DNA from 4 places in the Nocardiopsis oceani genome. Region 3 is predicted to be linked to each of the others. Evidence: riboswitches for the same ligand, from Rfam matches in the RefSeq annotation. Region 3 holds a riboswitch; each other region holds the start of a gene.
The links. A riboswitch is a leader RNA that binds a small molecule or an ion and turns the genes downstream of it on or off. The one in region 3 is predicted to bind cobalamin.
Positions count from the first base shown of each region.

Region 1: it holds a riboswitch for cobalamin, as region 3 does, so the genes downstream of both, metE (5-methyltetrahydropteroyltriglutamate--homocysteine S-methyltransferase) here and ACYVDG_RS27130 (VWA domain-containing protein) in region 3, are expected to answer to the same signal.
Region 2: it holds a riboswitch for cobalamin, as region 3 does, so the genes downstream of both, ACYVDG_RS07995 (CoA-acylating methylmalonate-semialdehyde dehydrogenase) here and ACYVDG_RS27130 (VWA domain-containing protein) in region 3, are expected to answer to the same signal.
Region 4: it holds a riboswitch for cobalamin, as region 3 does, so the genes downstream of both, ACYVDG_RS16935 (ribonucleoside-diphosphate reductase subunit alpha) here and ACYVDG_RS27130 (VWA domain-containing protein) in region 3, are expected to answer to the same signal.

Region 1 covers NZ_BAAHAR010000012.1:16,818-21,003, reverse strand. Annotated here, with positions in the region: gene metE (5-methyltetrahydropteroyltriglutamate--homocysteine S-methyltransferase) at 1-2,122, opposite strand, end outside; cobalamin riboswitch at 2,279-2,463, opposite strand; gene ACYVDG_RS08700 (polysaccharide deacetylase family protein) at 2,732-4,186, shown strand, end outside.
Region 2 covers NZ_BAAHAR010000011.1:14,450-18,635, forward strand. Annotated here, with positions in the region: gene ACYVDG_RS07990 (acyl-CoA dehydrogenase family protein) at 1-527, opposite strand, end outside; gene ACYVDG_RS07995 (CoA-acylating methylmalonate-semialdehyde dehydrogenase) at 524-2,023, opposite strand; adenosylcobalamin (AdoCbl) riboswitch at 2,022-2,169, opposite strand; gene ACYVDG_RS08000 (hypothetical protein) at 2,335-4,080, shown strand; gene ACYVDG_RS08005 (hypothetical protein) at 4,100-4,186, opposite strand, start outside.
Region 3 covers NZ_BAAHAR010000052.1:16,204-20,389, reverse strand. Annotated here, with positions in the region: gene ACYVDG_RS27145 (precorrin-2 C(20)-methyltransferase) at 1-345, shown strand, start outside; gene ACYVDG_RS27140 (cobalt-precorrin-4/precorrin-4 C(11)-methyltransferase) at 342-1,094, shown strand; gene cbiE (precorrin-6y C5,15-methyltransferase (decarboxylating) subunit CbiE) at 1,091-2,323, opposite strand; cobalamin riboswitch at 2,380-2,515, shown strand; gene ACYVDG_RS27130 (VWA domain-containing protein) at 2,545-4,186, shown strand, end outside.
Region 4 covers NZ_BAAHAR010000026.1:70,966-75,151, forward strand. Annotated here, with positions in the region: gene ACYVDG_RS16925 (NYN domain-containing protein) at 1-541, shown strand, start outside; gene ACYVDG_RS16930 (hypothetical protein) at 568-1,140, shown strand; cobalamin riboswitch at 1,538-1,740, shown strand; gene ACYVDG_RS16935 (ribonucleoside-diphosphate reductase subunit alpha) at 1,895-4,186, shown strand, end outside.

The DNA of each region.
Region 1 (4,186 bases), on a different contig from region 3:
TCTCGTCCACCGAGGGCACCCGAGGCGAGTGGATGTCGTAGACGCCCGGGCCGATGCCGCGCTTGTAGCCGCGCCGCCCCAGCTCCTCGACCAGCTCCATCCGTGAACGGGCCGCTTCGACGCTGGTGACGTCGGCGTCGAGCGCCTCGATGCCGCCGACGATCTGGTTGAACTCCGAGTAGCACATGTGCGTGTGGATGGTCGTGCTTCCCGCGACCCCCGACGTGGCCAGTCGGAAGGAGTTGACCGCCCAGTCGAGGTACGCCTGCCGCTGCTCGTCGCGCAGCGGCAGGAGCTCGCGCAGGGCGGCCTCATCCACCTGGATGTGGCGGATACCCGCGCGCTCCAGGTCGGCGACCTCGTCTCGCAGGGCCAGACCGACCTGGCGGGCGGTCTCCCCGAGCGGCTGGTCGGTGCGGACGAACGACCAGGCGAGCATGGTGACCGGACCGGTCAGCATGCCCTTGACCGGCTTGTCGGTGCGCGACTGGGCGTAGGTGATCCACTCGACCGTCATCGGCTCAGGGCGCGAGACGTCACCGAACAGGATCGGCGGACGCACGCAGCGCGAACCGTAGGACTGCACCCAGCCGTTCAGCGTGGTGGCGTAGCCGTCCAGCTGCTCGGCGAAGTACTGGACCATGTCGTTGCGCTCGGGCTCACCGTGGACGAGGACGTCCAGGCCGATGTCCTCCTGGAGCGCGATGACGCGGTCGATCTCCGAACGGAGGACCTGGTGGTACTCCTCCGTGGGCAGCTCGCCGCGGCGGTGCGCGGCACGGGCCCGGCGCAGCTCCGGGACCTGCGGGAAGGAGCCGATGGTGGTCGTGGTGAGCGTGACCTCGCTGGGCGCCCCGCGGTCCTCGGGACGCTCGTAGGCGTCCTTGCCCAGGGCGTCCAGACGGGCGCGCACCCGGGCGTCGGTGAAGGCCGGGGTCCGGGGCTCGGACGCCCCGAGTTCGGCGTCGCCGCCCTCGGAGAGCACGCGGCCCAGGAGGGCCACCTCCTTGGCCTTCTGTTTGGCGAAGGCCAGGGCCTCGCGCAGCTCGGGCGCGAGTTCGGTCTCGGCGTCCAGGTCGATGGGGACGTGGAGCAGAGAGCAGGAGGTGCTCACCGTGAGCTCGTCGCTGAAGCCCAGCAGGGTGCCGAGTTCGGCGACGGTGGCGGGCAGGTCGGCGCGCCAGACGTTGCGGCCGTCCACGACACCCGCGACCAGGCGGGTGGCGCCCAGACCGGTGACCGCGGTGAGGTCGGCGACTCCTTCGTTGTCGGTGACCAGGTCCAGGCCGACCGCCTCCACCGGCGACTCCTTGAGCACGCGCAGGGCGGCGGAGCCGATGGAGCCGAAGTAGGCGGAGACCAGCAGCGAGGGGCGCTCGGTGAGGGCACCCAGGCGCTGGTAGACGCGCTCCAGGTGGCCGACGGCGGCACGGCCCTCGTCGGTCGCCAGGATCGGCTCGTCGAGCTGGACCTCGGTGGCGCCCGCCGCCTTCAGGTCGCCCAGGAGCTTGGTGTAGGCGTCCAGGAGCTGGTCGAGCAGCTCGATGGGCTCCCAGCCCTCGGGGGCGTCGTCGGCGGCCTTGGACAGCAGTAGGAAGGTCAGCGGACCGACCAGCACGGGGCGGGTCTGGAATCCGGCCTCGGAGGCTTCGCGGAATTCGGCGACGGGCTTGTCACCGACCAGGCGAGGCCTGGTGCTCGGGGAGAGTTCGGGGACGAGGTAGTGGTAGTTGGTGTCGAACCACTTGGTCATCTCCAGCGGAGGGGCCCCCTGCTCACCGCGGGCGAGGGCGAAGTAGCGGCGCAGTTGCTCGTCCCGGTCCTCGGCCTGGGCCGGGGAGGTGAAGCGGGACGGCACGAGGTCGAACAGGACCGCCGTGTCCAGCACGTGGTCGTAGTAGGAGAACGTGTTGGAGGGGATGTCGTCCACGCCCGCCTCGCGCAGCTGGGCGTAGACGCCCTTGCGGAGGCCGGCGGCGACAGCGTCGAGCTCCTGGGCGGTGGTGCCGCCCTTCCAGTAGGACTCGCTGGCGCGCTTGAGTTCGCGGTCGGGACCGATGCGCGGGTAACCGTGCACCGTCGAACGAACGGACGGCTGGGAGGCCGCCGAGTTCTTGGCCATGTAGCTTCTCTCCCTCGTCGAAAGCCAGATCCCGGCCGCGAGGTGAGCGAGGACGCGGACACACCGAAACGCGCGCGTCATGCGCGCACGGTCGTCTCCGTCCTCGGCCCTCCCTCGGGGCACGGGACCACCGGCGGCACGGGTGCGCCGCCGGGTGGAGGCAGGTCTTCGGACTCGTGGGCGTTTCCGGCTGCAGAGCCGGCTTTCCTAGCAGTCACCGCTTCCCGGTTTTCCGACTGTTCCGGTCGGTACACCAGTGCTTATGGCGACGGTCGTTCCCACTCACCGCTGCGGGGCAGTCCCGGATTCGCACCGGGTTCCCTCTCTCGACACGCACCACCCGCCCCGGATGGGGTCCGGGGCGAAAAGTATGGAGCGTGTACCTTCCACGACTGCAAGTATAGGGAGAGCCCCCTCCGCCCTTGAACCCGGCATGGCCGCCCCCGGCCACGAGCCGAACCCGGAGCCGCGACGCGAAACCCCCGCCGTGTGCCCGGCATCACACCCGACAACAGAGTTACGTGGGAGAGCGCGCCCCCGCCTCCCCGCGAATGTTCGTCTGACGATGAACGTGGAGAAACACAGGTGAATCAGCAGGTCCGCCCGACGATGGCCCCCGATCGCCCCCTTATGACGGTCGTGATCGCCATAGTCGTCCTACTGGGGCTGGTGTTGTTGGCGACCCGGTCCTCGGGTGCCCTCGGGGAACCGGCCGACGCCCAGAACGCGGCCAACCCACCCGAGGTTGAAGAGGAACGCCTCCCGGCCACCGGTGAACCGGACGAACTCACGACCGTGGACCCCGACGCGGTCTCCGGCATCGACGAGACCGAGATCGACTACGAGGGCGACAGCGACGTCAGCGTCGCCTACCCCGTCATCCCGAACGCCACGCCGCTGACCGACTTCCTGGACCGCACCCTGACCGCCCAGGTGCACGCCTTCGACGCCGCCAACCCCGGTGCGAGTTCGTTCACGGGCGAATGGGGCCTGACCGCGGCCGAAGAGGGGATCCTCGGGGTTCGGATCACCACCGAGGAGACCGACTCCGAGGAGACCCGCGAGGGCAACAGCACCTTCTGGTACGAGACCGAGACCGGCACCGTCCACGGTTCCACCCACCTGCTCGCCGGGCAGGAGGAACTGGACGAGCTCAACGACCAGGTGCGCGAGGCCGTGGCCGACGGCCCCGCCGAGTCCTCCGCCCTGCACCCGATCAGCGCCCTCTACGACTCGGTGGGCTTCAACCCCGACGGTGACCTGGTGGTGGAGTTCGACGCCGGACAGGTCGCCCCGGCCGACGAGGGCCGGATCCACGCCGTGATCGACCGCGACGAGGCCGACGCCCTCCTGTCCGACCTGGGGCTGCGCGTGCGCGAGGCAGCCACCACGGGCGTGCAGGAGTTCTCCGTGGACGAGGCCCCCGAGACGGACAGGGACGGTTCCGCGGAGGGTGCGCCCGGCGAGCTGGCCCCGTACGAGGAAGCTGTGGACTGTTCCGACCCCGACACCGACTGCGTGGCCCTGACCTACGACGACGGCCCCGGCGGCAGGACCCCCGAGCTGCTGGACGCCCTGGACGAGCACGACGCCCGCGCCACCTTCTTCGTGACCGGCCACCCGGTGATGGAGAACCCGTGGATCCTGCGCCGCACCTACGCGGAGGGCCACGAGCTGGCCAACCACACCCTGAGCCACCCGAACCTGACCGAGACCAGCGCGGGGTCGGCCCGCGACAACCTGGAGGCGACCCAGGCCCTGGTGTACCGGGAGACCGCCTACACGATGGACCTGATGCGCCCGCCCTACGGCGCCACCGACGACACCGTCGCCGAGGTCACCGAGGACCTCGGGCTGGCGCAGATCATGTGGAGCGTGGACACCAGCGACTGGAGGGACCGCGATGCCGACCTGGTGGCCGAGCGCGCCGTCGACGGCGCCGAGGACGGCGCGATCATACTCATGCACGACATCCACGACACCACCATCGACGCCTCCGTCGACATCATTCGTGAACTGGACGAACGCGGGTACACCATGGTCACGGTGACCCAGATGCTGGGC
Region 2 (4,186 bases), on a different contig from region 3:
GCGCCGTCGCCGCCGGTGCGGGCCATCACCACGTACACCTCGGAGGCTCCCGCCCCGGAGATGAACTGCTTGGACCCGGTCAGGACGTAGTCGCCGGCGTCGCGGACCGCGCGGGTGCTGAGCGCGGCGGCGTCGGACCCGGCCCCCGGTTCGGTGAGGCAGTAGCTGCCCAGGGTCTCCATGGAGCACAGGCCGGGCAGCCAGCGGGCCTTCTGGTCGTCGTCGCCGTAGCGGTCCACCATCCAGGCGACCATGTTGTGGATGGACAGGTAGCCGGCGACGGACGGGCAGCCGGTGGCCAGGGCCTCGAAGGCCACGGCGCCGTCGTGTCTGGTCAGACCGGTGCCGCCGGATTCCTCGGAGACGTAGAGTCCGCCCATACCGAGTTCGGCTGCCTTGCGGAGCACATCGACCGGGAAGTGCTTGTTCTGGTCCCACTCGACGGCGAAGGGCGCGAGGTGTTCGTCGGCGAACCCGCGCGCGGTCTCGGCCAGCGCGCGCTGTTCGTCCGTGGTCGCGGGGGTCACCGGACGACCGGGATGGTGAACTCCGCGCCCTCCTTGACCCCGGAGGGCCAGCGCGAAGTGACGGTCTTGGTGCGGGTGTAGAAGCGGATGGAGTCGGGCCCGTGCTGGTTGAGGTCGCCGAATCCGGAGCGCTTCCAGCCGCCGAAGGTGTGGTAAGCGACGGGCACCGGGATGGGCACGTTCACGCCGACCATGCCGGTGTCGACCCGCTGTGAGAAGTCGCGCGCCGTGTCACCGTCCCGGGTGAAGATGGAGACGCCGTTGCCGTACTCGTGCTCGCTGGGCAGACGCAGGGCCTCCGCGTAGTCGGCGGCGCGCACCACGCACAGCACCGGGCCGAAGATCTCCTCCTGGTAGATCCGCATGTCCGGGGTGACGCGGTCGAAGAGGGAGGCCCCGGTGAAGAAGCCGTCCTCGTTGCCCTTGACCTTGTGGCCGCGGCCGTCGACCACCAGTTCGGCGCCCTCTTCGACGCCCAGCCCCACGTAGGAGTCGACCTTCTCCAAGGCTTCCTTGGACACGAGCGGGCCGAAGTCGGCGTCGGGGTCGTCGGAGGTGCCGACCGTCAGGTCGGAAATGCGCTCGGTGAGCTTGGCGACGAGGGCGTCCGCGGTCTTATCGCCCACCGGAACCGCGACGGAGATGGCCATGCAGCGCTCGCCCGCCGAGCCGTAGCCGGCGCCGATGAGGGCGTCGGCGACCTGGTCGAGATCCGCGTCGGGCATGACGACCATGTGGTTCTTGGCCCCGCCGAAGCACTGGGCGCGCTTGCCGTGCGCGGTGGCGGTGGAGTAGACGTGCTCGGCGATCGGGGTGGAGCCCACGAAGCCCACCGCGGCCACGCGGGGGTCGGTGAGCAGGGTGTCCACGGTCTCCTTGCCGCCGTTGACGACGTTGAGCACACCCGGGGGCAGCCCGGCCTCCAGGAACAGTTCGGCCAGCCGGAGCGGCACCGAGGGGTCGCGTTCGGAGGGCTTGAGAATGAAGGCGTTCCCGCAGGCCAGCGCGGGTGCGACCTTCCAGAGCGGGATCATCGCCGGGAAGTTGAACGGGGTGATGCCCGCGACCACGCCGAGGGGCTGGCGCAGGGAGTGCACGTCGATCCCGGCGCCCGCGTTGTCGGAGAACTCGCCCTTGGCCAGGTGCGGGATGCCGGCGGCGAACTCGACCACCTCCAGACCCCGCTGGAGGTCGCCGTGCGCGTCGGCGACGGTCTTGCCGTGCTCGGCGGACAGGGCCCGAGCGATGGACTCCCGCTCCGGCTCGACCAGCTGCAGGAAGCGCAGCAGGACCCGGGCCCTGCGCTGGGCACTCCAGGAACCCCACTCGATCTGCGCCGCCTCGGCGTCGGCGATGACCTGTTCGGTCTCCGCCCGGTCCGCCAGGGGGACGCGTGCCTGCACCTGACCGGTGTTGGGGTCGTAGACGTCGCCGAAGAGACCAGACCGGCCCGGGACGTTCCTGCCATGCACGAAATGCGTCAGCTCGCTGACCATGCGTGTTCGCTCCATCCTCGTGGATCACACGAATTCTCGGGCCGCGAGCGGTGACCTGACTCCCGGGCGTTCCCCCCGGTCACAGTGGCGGGACCGTGCTGGATTCGCACCAGCTTCCCCGCTCCGCGGCCCCTTCACCATATAGTTGGACGTCCTACTAAATCTAGACCCGGGGCCCCTTGGATCACGCGCGGACGCGGAGCCGCAGGCCAAGGACACTGCGGAGGACAGCGCCAGCTGCGACACCACCGCGAACGGACATACCCGACTCTTTGCCGGATGGGCGACACCCCCAGTAGGCTCTGCGACTTGTGACCGCCAAGGAGCCTCCCCGCACAGCCGACCGGATCCTCGCCCTGACCCCCGAGTGGCGAACCGTCGACACCAGCCTGCGCGTACTCCTCGTGATCCACAGCGTTACCGCCGCCACCCGCATCGCCGACATCCTTCCCGCGCTCCACGACCCCCGCGTCCAGCTCTACTGCGCCCAAACCAGCGGTGCCGTCTTCGCCAACGGCGTCCAGGAGTACATCCGGGAGAACGGCGTCCGCCACCTCCCCTGGGACCAGGCCCGGAAAAGGGAATTCGACCTCGTCGTCACCGCCAGCCTCGGCGATAATCTGCACGAGATAAATTCCCCGATCCTGAGAATTCCCCACGGCAACGGATATAATAAGAGGTGGAAGCAGGAAGCAGGAAGCAGGAAGCAGGAAGCAGGAAGCAGGAAGCAGGAAGCAGGAAGCAGGAAGCAGGAAGCAGGAAGCAGGAAGCAGGAAGTCTTCGGGCTTTCCGACGGGACCCTCAAACACGAAGGGCGCCTGGTCCCTTCAGCCATCGCGCTCTCACACAACGAACAGTTCGACCGGCTCCGCCAAGGCTGCCCCGACGCCCTCCCCCTCGCCTTTCTCGCCGGTGACCCCTGCTACGACCGGCTACTCGCCAGCGCACCGCGGCGGCTCAACTACCGCGACCATCTCGGCCTGCGCCCCGGACAGAAGCTCATCACCGTCAATTCCACCTGGAAAACCGATTCCCTCTTCGGGTCCCACCCCTCGCTCGTACCACGGCTCCTCGCCCGACTCCCGTACGACGAATACCGCCTCGCGCTCGTCCTGCACCCCAATGTCTGGTCCTCGCACAGTGAGCGCCAGATCGAGGCGTGGCTCGACGAAGCCCTCCGCTCCGGCCTCCTCCTGATCCCGCCCGACGAGGGCTGGCGCGCCGCCGTCACCGCCGCCGACCTCGTCCTCTCCGACCACGGCTCCGTCAGCGTCTACGCCGCCGCCCTCGGCCGCCCGGTCCTGCTCTCCCCCGGCGGCCGCGACGCCGTCGACCCCGACTCCGCGCTCGGCCGCCTCTATGACGCAGCCCAGCCCTTCGACCCCCACGCACCGTTCCCGCCCCAGTTCCACCAGGCAGAGAAGCTCCGCGACCACACGCACGAGACCGCCCGCGCCTGGGTCAGTTCCGCGCCCGAGCAGTCGCTCGACCTCATCCGCGCCGAGGCCTACCGGATCATGGGGGTCGATCCGCCCGCGCGCACCCCCGCGCTCCTCGCTGTGCCGCCGCCGAGGGTCCAGAGCCTCGGGGCCGCCTCCCTGTGGGTCGACGTCACCCCGATGCAGGACTCCCTCGCCGTCCACAGGGTTCCCGCCGCCGCGAACACTGACGGCCCCGGGATCCTGGTCGTGTCCGACGCCGAACTCGACCACCGCCTCGCCGGGGCCGCCGACGCCTTCACCGTCGCGGAGGAGGGCCTCCCCGCCGACGAGGAACTGTGGTCCGACACCGTGTTCGCCCACCGGCCCGGCGCGAGGCTCACCGTCGTGCACTCCCCCGCGGGCGCCCGCCTGCGCACCCGCGAAGGGGCGCTGCTCCGGGTTGCTTTCGAAAACTCCCTCGACGACGACCACCTGGCCGTGTGCGTCCTCGCCGAACGCCTCGTCACGGCTGACCACCCGACCACCCCGGCGGCGCTCGCGGCCCGCAGCCCGCTGAGGATCCGGATCTCCCCGGAGCGCACACTCACCGTCCCCTTCGAGGTCTGCACCCGCTGATTTCCGGATTCCACCGACATCACGCGACCACGCTCTGTAGTTTCATGCCATGCCCGGATTCGACCACGAGCTGCAAGTACGGCTGTTCCAGAACCAGCCCGAGCTG
Region 3 (4,186 bases):
TCCGACCGGCTCAAGCCGTGGGAGGTCATCGAACGCCGGCTCCGTGCGGTGGCCGGGGCCGACCTGGCGCTTGCGGTCTACAACCCGGCCTCACGGTCCCGGACCGAACAGATCGCCACCGCGCGCCGGGTTCTGTTGGAGCACCGCGCGCCGGAGACGGTCGTGGTCGTGGGCCGGAGTGTGGGCCGGGAGGGCGAATCCCTGGAGGTGACGACGTTGGGTGACCTGGATCCGGCAACGGTGGACATGCGGTGCCTACTGATCGTCGGCGCGTCCGGGACCCGGGTCTCCGAAGCCGGACGTGTGTGGACCCCGCGGTGGGTGGAGCAGGAGGCGCGGCCGTGACCGTGCACTTCGTGGGCTCCGGTCCCGGCGCCGCCGACCTGTTGACGGTACGCGCCACGCGCATGCTCGCAGCGGCGGACGTGGTGCTCTACCCGGGCACGTACCTGGACCCGGGGGTTCTGGACCACTGTGCACCCGGCGCGGAGCTGGTCGACACCCAGGGCCTGGACCTGGACCGCATCACCGAACGCCTCGTCGCCGCGCACACGGAGGGTTTGGCGGTGGTGCGGCTGACGTCCGGGGATCCGTCGGTGTACTCGGCGCTGTCGGAGCAGACCCGGCGGCTCGACGCGCGCGGCGTGCCGTGGGACGTCACGCCCGGGGTGCCCGCCTACGCGGCCGCTTCGGCGCTGGTGGGCCGTGAACTGACCGTGCCGCTGGTGTCGCAGTCGGTGGTGCTGACCCGGACGCAGTCGCGGTCGAGCGCGATGCCGGAGACGGAGTCGCTGGAGGCGTTCGCGGCGACCCGGGCGACGTTGGTGCTGCACCTGGCGATCCGGCGGGTGCGAGGGCTCATGGAACGGATCGAACCGGAGTACGGGGCGGACTGCCCGGTCGTGGTCGCACACCGGGTCGGCGGGCCGGAGGAGGCGGTGCTGCACGGGACCGTCGGCGACATCGCGGACGCGGTGGAGGAGGCGGGGTTCCGCCAGGCCGCGGTGATCCTCGTGGGGCGCGCGTTGACACCGGGGGAGGGCGGCGAGTCGTTCCTGTACGACCCCGAGCGCCCCCGCGGTCAGTCCGCCTAGAGCGTCAGGGACCACTGCGTGACGGTGCGTGCCGGGGTCCATCCCGTGAACGTGCCGACGGGTGCGGTGGTCTCCACCGCGGTCCGGGCCAGTTCCCCGCCGCGGGCGCGGTAGGCGTCGGCGAGCAAGTGTTCGGTCTCCAGGGTCACCCCGTGGACGACGATCCGCCCGCCCGGTGGCAACGCCTCCAAGCAGGCCTCGAGCACCCCCGGGCGGGTCGCTCCCCCGCCGACGAAGACGGCGTCGGGGGCAGGCAACCCCTGCAGCGCCTCCGGTGCGCGACCGTGCACCACCTCCAGCCCGGGAACCCCGAGCGCGCCGGCGTTGCGCCCGATCCGCGCGGCGCGCTCGGCCCCGGACTCGACCGCAGTGGCCGTGCAGGTCGGGTCGGCGCGCATCCATTCGACACCGACCGAACCCGCGCCCGCACCGACGTCCCACAGGTGCTGCCCCGGCGAGGGCGCCAAGCGGGCCAGCGCAGAGACCCGCAAGTCGCGTTTGGTGAGTTGGCCGTCGTGTTCGAAGGCGTCGTCGGGCAGGCCGGGGAGCAGCCCGTACCCGACCGGGTCGACGGTCTCCAGCGCGAGCACGTGCAGGGCCGGAACATCCGCAGGAGGCGAGGCGCACCAGGTATCGGCGGTGCCGTCCAAACGGGACTCGTCCGCAGCCCCCAGATCGCCGAGCACGGTCATCCGGCATGCGGGGTGCCCGGCGCCGGCCAGCAGAACGGCGACCTGCGCGGGGGCCGACGGTCCCGAGGACAGCACCAGCAGACGCCGCCGCGGCCCCAGGTGGCGCAGCACCAAGCGGGGGTCGCGCCCGACCAGGCTCACGACCGTGCACCGTTCCGCGGGCCAGTTCATGCGGGCGCGCGCCAGGGAAACCGAGGACACCGCAGGCTCCACCCGCACCGTGCCGGCACCGAGCACTTCGACGAGCGTGGTGCCGATACCGGAGACGAAGGGGTCGCCGGAAGCGAGGGCGACCACCTTGCCGTCCCCGAGCGACGACAGCAGGGACGGCAGCCCTTCACGCAGGGGTGACGGCCACGGTTCCCGCTGCTGCCCGGGGCGCTCCGGGAGCATCGCCAGGTGCCGGCGCCCGCCCAGGACCGTGTCCGCGTCCAGGACGAGCCGGCGTGCCCGCTCCGGGAGCCCTTCCCAACCCTCGGCGCCGACCCCGACAACGGTGATCCCGGGGCGGGGCGGAGGGCGCTTGTCGACCGTCATGGCTGTGACGTTATCGTGGCGTGCACAGGCACGAGGTGCCCCGGGCCCCCAGCCGTCGGAAACGGCGGCTACGGAGGCTGGGGAGAATCTGGGAAGACCGGTGAGAGTCCGGCACAGGCCCGCTGCGGTGAACCGGGCCCCGAACACGGGGACTCGGCAAGTCCGAAGACCGGCCTCGCGCCCGCCCCTTACCGACGGCGAACACGAGCGGGAGCCTCACTATGCCTCACCGGCCTGCGCACTACCCCTTCTCCGCGATCGTGGGGTGTGACACCGAGCAGCTCGACGACCTGGGGCTGGCGCTCGTCCTCACCAGCGTGTCCCCGGAGATCGGAGGGGTGCTGGTGCGCGGACAGAAGGGCACCGCGAAGTCCACCGCCGTGCGCGCGCTCGCCTCACTCCTGCCCCCGGTCGAGGTGTACCGGGGCGACCGTTTCTCCGTGGACCCCGCCGACTCCGGACAGCAGTCCCCCGACGGCCCCTTCGGCGCCGAGACCGCCGTGGAGAGCCGACCGGTCCGCTTGGTCGACCTGCCCGTCGGCGCCACCGAGGACCGGGTGCTGGGATCGCTGCACTTGGAGCAGGCGCTCACGCACGGGAAAGTCGCCTACGAGCCGGGGTTGCTGGCGCGGGCCCATCGCGGACTCCTGTACGTGGACGAGGTGAATCTGCTCCACGACCACCTCGTCGACCTGCTCCTGGACTCCGCCGCGACCGGCCGGGTGACGGTGGAGCGCGACGGGTTCTCCGTGGAACACGCGGCCCGGTTCCTGCTCATCGGAACCATGAACCCGGAGGAGGGCGAGCTGCGGCCCCAGCTCCTGGACCGGTTCGGGCTGACCGTCGAGGTGACGGCGCCGACCGACCCCGCCGCGCGGGCCGAGGTGGTGCGTCGGCGGATGGCCTACGACAGCGATTCCGCGGGGTTCGCCGCCAGGTACCACGACGCCGAGGAGGCCCTCGCCGACCGCATCGCGAAGGCGCGCAGCGCGCTGGACCGGGTGCACCTGTCGGAGGCGGCGCTGTTGAAGATCGCCGAGGTGTGTTCGGCCTTCGAGGTGGACGGGCTGCGGGCCGACATCGTGACCTCCCGCGCAGCAGTGGCGCACGCCGCCTGGGCGGGGCGCGAGACGGTGACGCGCGCCGACATCCGCCGCGCGGCCCTGCTGACGCTGCCGCACCGGCGCCGTCGCAACCCGTTCGACGCACCGGGACTGGACGAGGAGCTGCTCGACCGGATCCTGGGTGACGAGGAGCCGCCGCCGGACCCGCCGCAGCCGCCGGAACCCCCGGAGTCGCCGGATTCCTCGGACTCCCCGGAGACCATGGATCCTTCGGAGGCCCCCGACCCGCCGGAACAGTCCCCGGAGGACGCGGGTCCCGAGGAGGCGGGCCCCGACACCCAGGGCCAGGAGAACGCCTCGGAGGAGACCGGCGAGGCCCAGGAGACCGACGTACCCCCGAACACGGACGCCCCGCGGGACCCCGGTGAGGATTCCGAGGACGGCGACACCCCGCCTCCCTCGTCGGAGAAGGCCACGAGCACGGTCGGCTCCACGGCCCCCTACCGCGCCCGCAAACTCACCGTGCGCGGGGCGGGCCAGGGCGCCGACGGCAAGCGGAGCCGGGCGGTGGGCCGGCGCGGCCGCCGGATCGGCGCCACGCGGCCCGGCGCCGGTTCCGGGTCGTCGCTTCACCTGGTGGAGACCGTGCGCGCCGCGGCGGCCGGTCCCAGGGACGGCGGCGGGGTGCGGATCCGTCCGCAGGATCTGCGGATGGCGGTGCGCGAGGGCCAGGAGAGCAACCTGATCCTGTTCTGCGTGGACGCGTCCGGGTCGATGGCGGCGCGCAAACGCATGAGCG
Region 4 (4,186 bases), on a different contig from region 3:
GAACTCCTTCGCCGACCACCAGCAGGTGCCGCCGAGGAGGGATGCTCCGCCTCCCCAGCAGGACCCGAGGTTCGGGCCCGGACCAGGCGAGGAACCCGGTTTCGGAGGTGGGGCAGACGCAAACCCTACCTATGGGACCAGTACGGAAACTGACACCGCGTACAGCGGTGCCGCCTCGCCCCCGCACGGGGGAGGGCGACCTACTGGTCCCGAGTACCACCGCCGGTTCGGTGCCGGTACCTACCAGGAATCCAGCCCTAGTCCTGGATATGCCCAGCAGACCGGCCCCGCCGCGCATACCGTTGATGATGCGGTGCACGTCGCGCGCAAGGAAGGGAACGACTTCGCGGAATCGATCGCACGTGAGGCGCCCGTCCTGTGGGTGGAGGCGGTCCTCGCCCGCAGGCCGCGGATGCCTTCGGATCTGGAGGCACGCCTGCTCCAGGGGTCCTCACTCCCGATCGACCACCTGTTGCGCGACGAGGTCCGTGACGGGTTGCGCCAGGGGTTCTGGCAGGCGTTGGAGCGTGCCAGGCCCTGATCGGTGCGTGGGATTGCGAATAGGGGATGGGGGCGATGCGGTTGACCCGCGTGACGACGGCGGAACTCGACCGACTGGAGTTCCACGCTGTCCGATCCGGTGAACACGGTCGGATCGCCGCCCAGCTACTGGATCTGGCGAACCGGGTGGACGCCGGCAGCGAGGTCACCCGTGCGGAGCTGTTCGTGCGTTCGGGCGAACAGTGGGAGATCGCACAGGAGTTCGAGCGAGCCTGTGCCGCCTACCAGCGGGCCATCGACGACGGCGGCCCCACAGTGGTCGACGCGCACGCCCTGAGCGCGGGAGCCCTGCTCCAGCTGGACGAGCGCGAACAGGCCCACGAGCACCTCAAGCGGTTGGAGGCCGGGGAGCACGTCGAGCTCCCCACCCACATCCACGTCGCGGAGGTGCTCTACGCACACGACGACCTCGAGGGTGCCGAACGCTGGGCGACCGCCGGTGCCCGCCGTTTCACGGGCGGGTCCCAGCCCGCCTACGCGCGCGATCTCTTCGTGGAGCTCCTGAGGATCCGGTTCCGGATCAGGACCGACATGGGACTGGTCGAGGACGACCTGGACCTCCTGCTCGACGAGGAGTGAGCTTTCCGACGCGTTCGCGGAGATTCGGATCCCGGGGGCGCGACGGAACCTTCCGCGCTCGGCCGCGTGGTGTGTGTCTCGGTCCCTCTCAGGCGGCCGCGTGCGCCGGGTCCCAGGCGTGCTGTGCCCGTCCCGCTCGGGCCCCCTCCGAACGGTTCCAGGCCTTCTTGTGGTGCCTCTCTCGGGTCACCACGGACGTGTCCGCCCCGCCGACGTTCTAGGCTGTGTCCGACCCCCTCCGGAAGCGTTTGAACGCGGCCCATCGTGCACCGGATTCGGGTGCCTGCGCGGTGCCCATACCACGCTCCGCGCGTATGTTCGGCACTCATCGAAGAATCCGAGAAATCTACGACACGCCATCATCTTGCGGTGTTCCAAGGTGACAGACCCTAGATGTAGTATCTGTCCCGCTGGTGGTTCACCGGGGTTCCTGACCCTGGTGAGGCAAGAGGGAACCCGGTGGGAATCCGGGGCTGCCCCGCAGCGGTAAGCGGGAACGAAGGCCGTCACACGCACTGGGAACCCCCTACGAGGTCCTGGGAAGCGACGGCGAGTAGGTCGCCCGCGAGTCCGAAGACCTGCCACCGGCGCGCACCCCCACGTGCGTGACGACGGAGCTTCGAGGGCGAGCTGCCGCGACCCGCCTGCGGACCGCGCGTATCCAGTACGCCGGTTCTCCGGTGAGCCCGCACGCTTGTCACTCGTGACCCCGTTCCCCGCCGGGACTCTTCTTTACTGAGGTTGGAGCCGCTGTATGACCCTTGACGTCGAGGCCGTGCCCGCATCCGATCGGCGCGAGCCGAACAACGGCGGTGGCGCCCGCGCCGCCATCGACCGGATCGAGCACGTCGTTACCGAGGCCTGTGCGCGGCTCACCGGTGTTTCGGCGAACAAGGTCCTCACCGAGGCGCGCCGCGGCTTCTACCCCGGGATCCCCGACCACGAGGTCGAGCTGGCCCTGGTCATGGCCGCCCGGAGCTTCGTGGAGGTCGACCCGAACTACTCCTACGTGGCCGCCCGCCTGCTGCTGGACAAGCTCCGCACCGAGGCCCTGACCTTCGTCAGCGGCGCCCCCGAGAACGCCGGCCAGACCGAGATGTCCGACCGCTACGCGACCTACCTGGCCGCCTACGTGGGCCGCGGTATCGACCTCGGGCAGCTGGACCCGGCGCTGGCCAAGTTCGACCTGGAGCGCCTGGGCAAGGCCCTGCACGCCGAGCGCGACGAGCAGTTCACCTTCCTCGGCATCCAGACCTTGTACGACCGCTACTTCCTGCACAGCGACGAGGTCCGCTACGAGCTGCCGCAGGCGTTCTTCATGCGCGTCGCGATGGGCCTGGCGCTCAACGAGGACGACCGCGAGGCCCGCGCGATCGAGTTCTACGAGCTGCTGAGCTCGTTCGACTTCATGGCCTCCACACCCACCCTGTTCAACTCGGGAACGGTGCGCGCGCAGCTGTCGTCCTGCTTCCTCACGACGGTCGGCGACGACCTCCAGGACATCTTCCACGGCATCAGCAACAACGCGATGCTCTCCAAGTACTCGGGCGGCCTCGGCAACGACTGGACCCCGGTCCGCGGCCTGGGCTCGCACATCAAGGGCACCAACGGCAAGAGCCAGGGGGTCGTCCCGTTCCTGAAGATCGCCAACGACACCGCCGTGGCGGTCAACCAGTGCTTCGCACCCGACACCCCCGTTTACACGGCTGACGGCTGCAAGTCCATCTCAGACATCCGAGTCGGCGACCTGGTCCTTGGACACAGCGGAAACTACCGCGAGGTCACCGACGTCATGATGTACGACCAGGTGGACCCGATGGTTCAACTGACCATCAAGCACTCGGTTGAGGACATCAAGGTCACTTCAGGCCACCCCTTCTACGCGATCCAGGGTGTGCCTCTGGGGCAGTCGAACAGCAGGACCCTGAAGTGGCTTGCCGACGACAAGGTGCGGGCCGAGTGGGTTGACGCGGGGCAGTTGTCCGCTGGCGACTACGTCGGTCAGGTCGTCCCCAAGGAAGTCGTTCCCGTAGAAGGCTTCGGTGAGGACGATGCCCGGCTCTACGGGATCCTGCTGGGTGATGGCCACCTGTCCAAGAACGGTTCGCAGTGGGGGGTCTCCGGCAACCCGGAGCTCGACAATCACCTCGACTTCGTGCGTTCCTATCTGGAAGAGCGGGGGATCCACTACTGGGAGAGCGGTCGGGACGAGACCTACCTCCAGATCCACTGGGCCTTCGGCAGGGGGGGCGTTCGCGATTCCGAGTCGGGGCGAATCACCGGTGCGGGAGAAGCGACCCTCCCCTTCACCGCGGAGGACATCTACGACGCAGACCACGCCAAGCGCATCTCCCGCAGGTTCAGCCATCTCCCGCACGCGCAGAGCCGCGCGTTGCTGCGGGGCCTGCTGGAGACTGACGGAGGCGTCTCCCGCGGAGTGGAGATCTACTTCACTTCCACGTCTCGCCCGCTGGCAATGGGTGTTCGCTACCAGTTGCTGCGCCTTGGAGTTCCGGCTGCCGGACAGTACCGGGAGCGCGAGCAGTCGCATACTGGTCGGCGTTCGGACGGCACGGAGATCGCCTTCTCCGGCGTGGTGAAGTCGTTCGACATCCGGGTCCCGGCGGTGGAGGGCATCGCGGAGCTCGTCGGCTGCCGCCCGCTGACCAAGCGCAACTGGATCGAACACCAGGGGATGCTCTTCACCCGGGTCCGGGACGTTGCCGAGATCGATGTCGAGCCCACGGTGTTCGACCTCAAGGTCGAGACCGACGAGACGTACATGACCGCCGCTGGTCTAGTGCACAACGGGGGCAAGCGCAAGGGCGCGGTCTGCGCCTACCTGGAGACCTGGCACATCGACATCGAGGAGTTCCTCGACCTCCGGAAGAACACGGGTGACGAGCGCCGCCGCACCCACGACATGAACACCGCGAACTGGGTTCCGGACCTGTTCATGAAGCGTGTGGAGGAGCAGGGCACCTGGACCCTGTTCTCGCCGGACGAGGTTCCCGACCTGCACGACAAGTACGGCAAGGACTTCGCC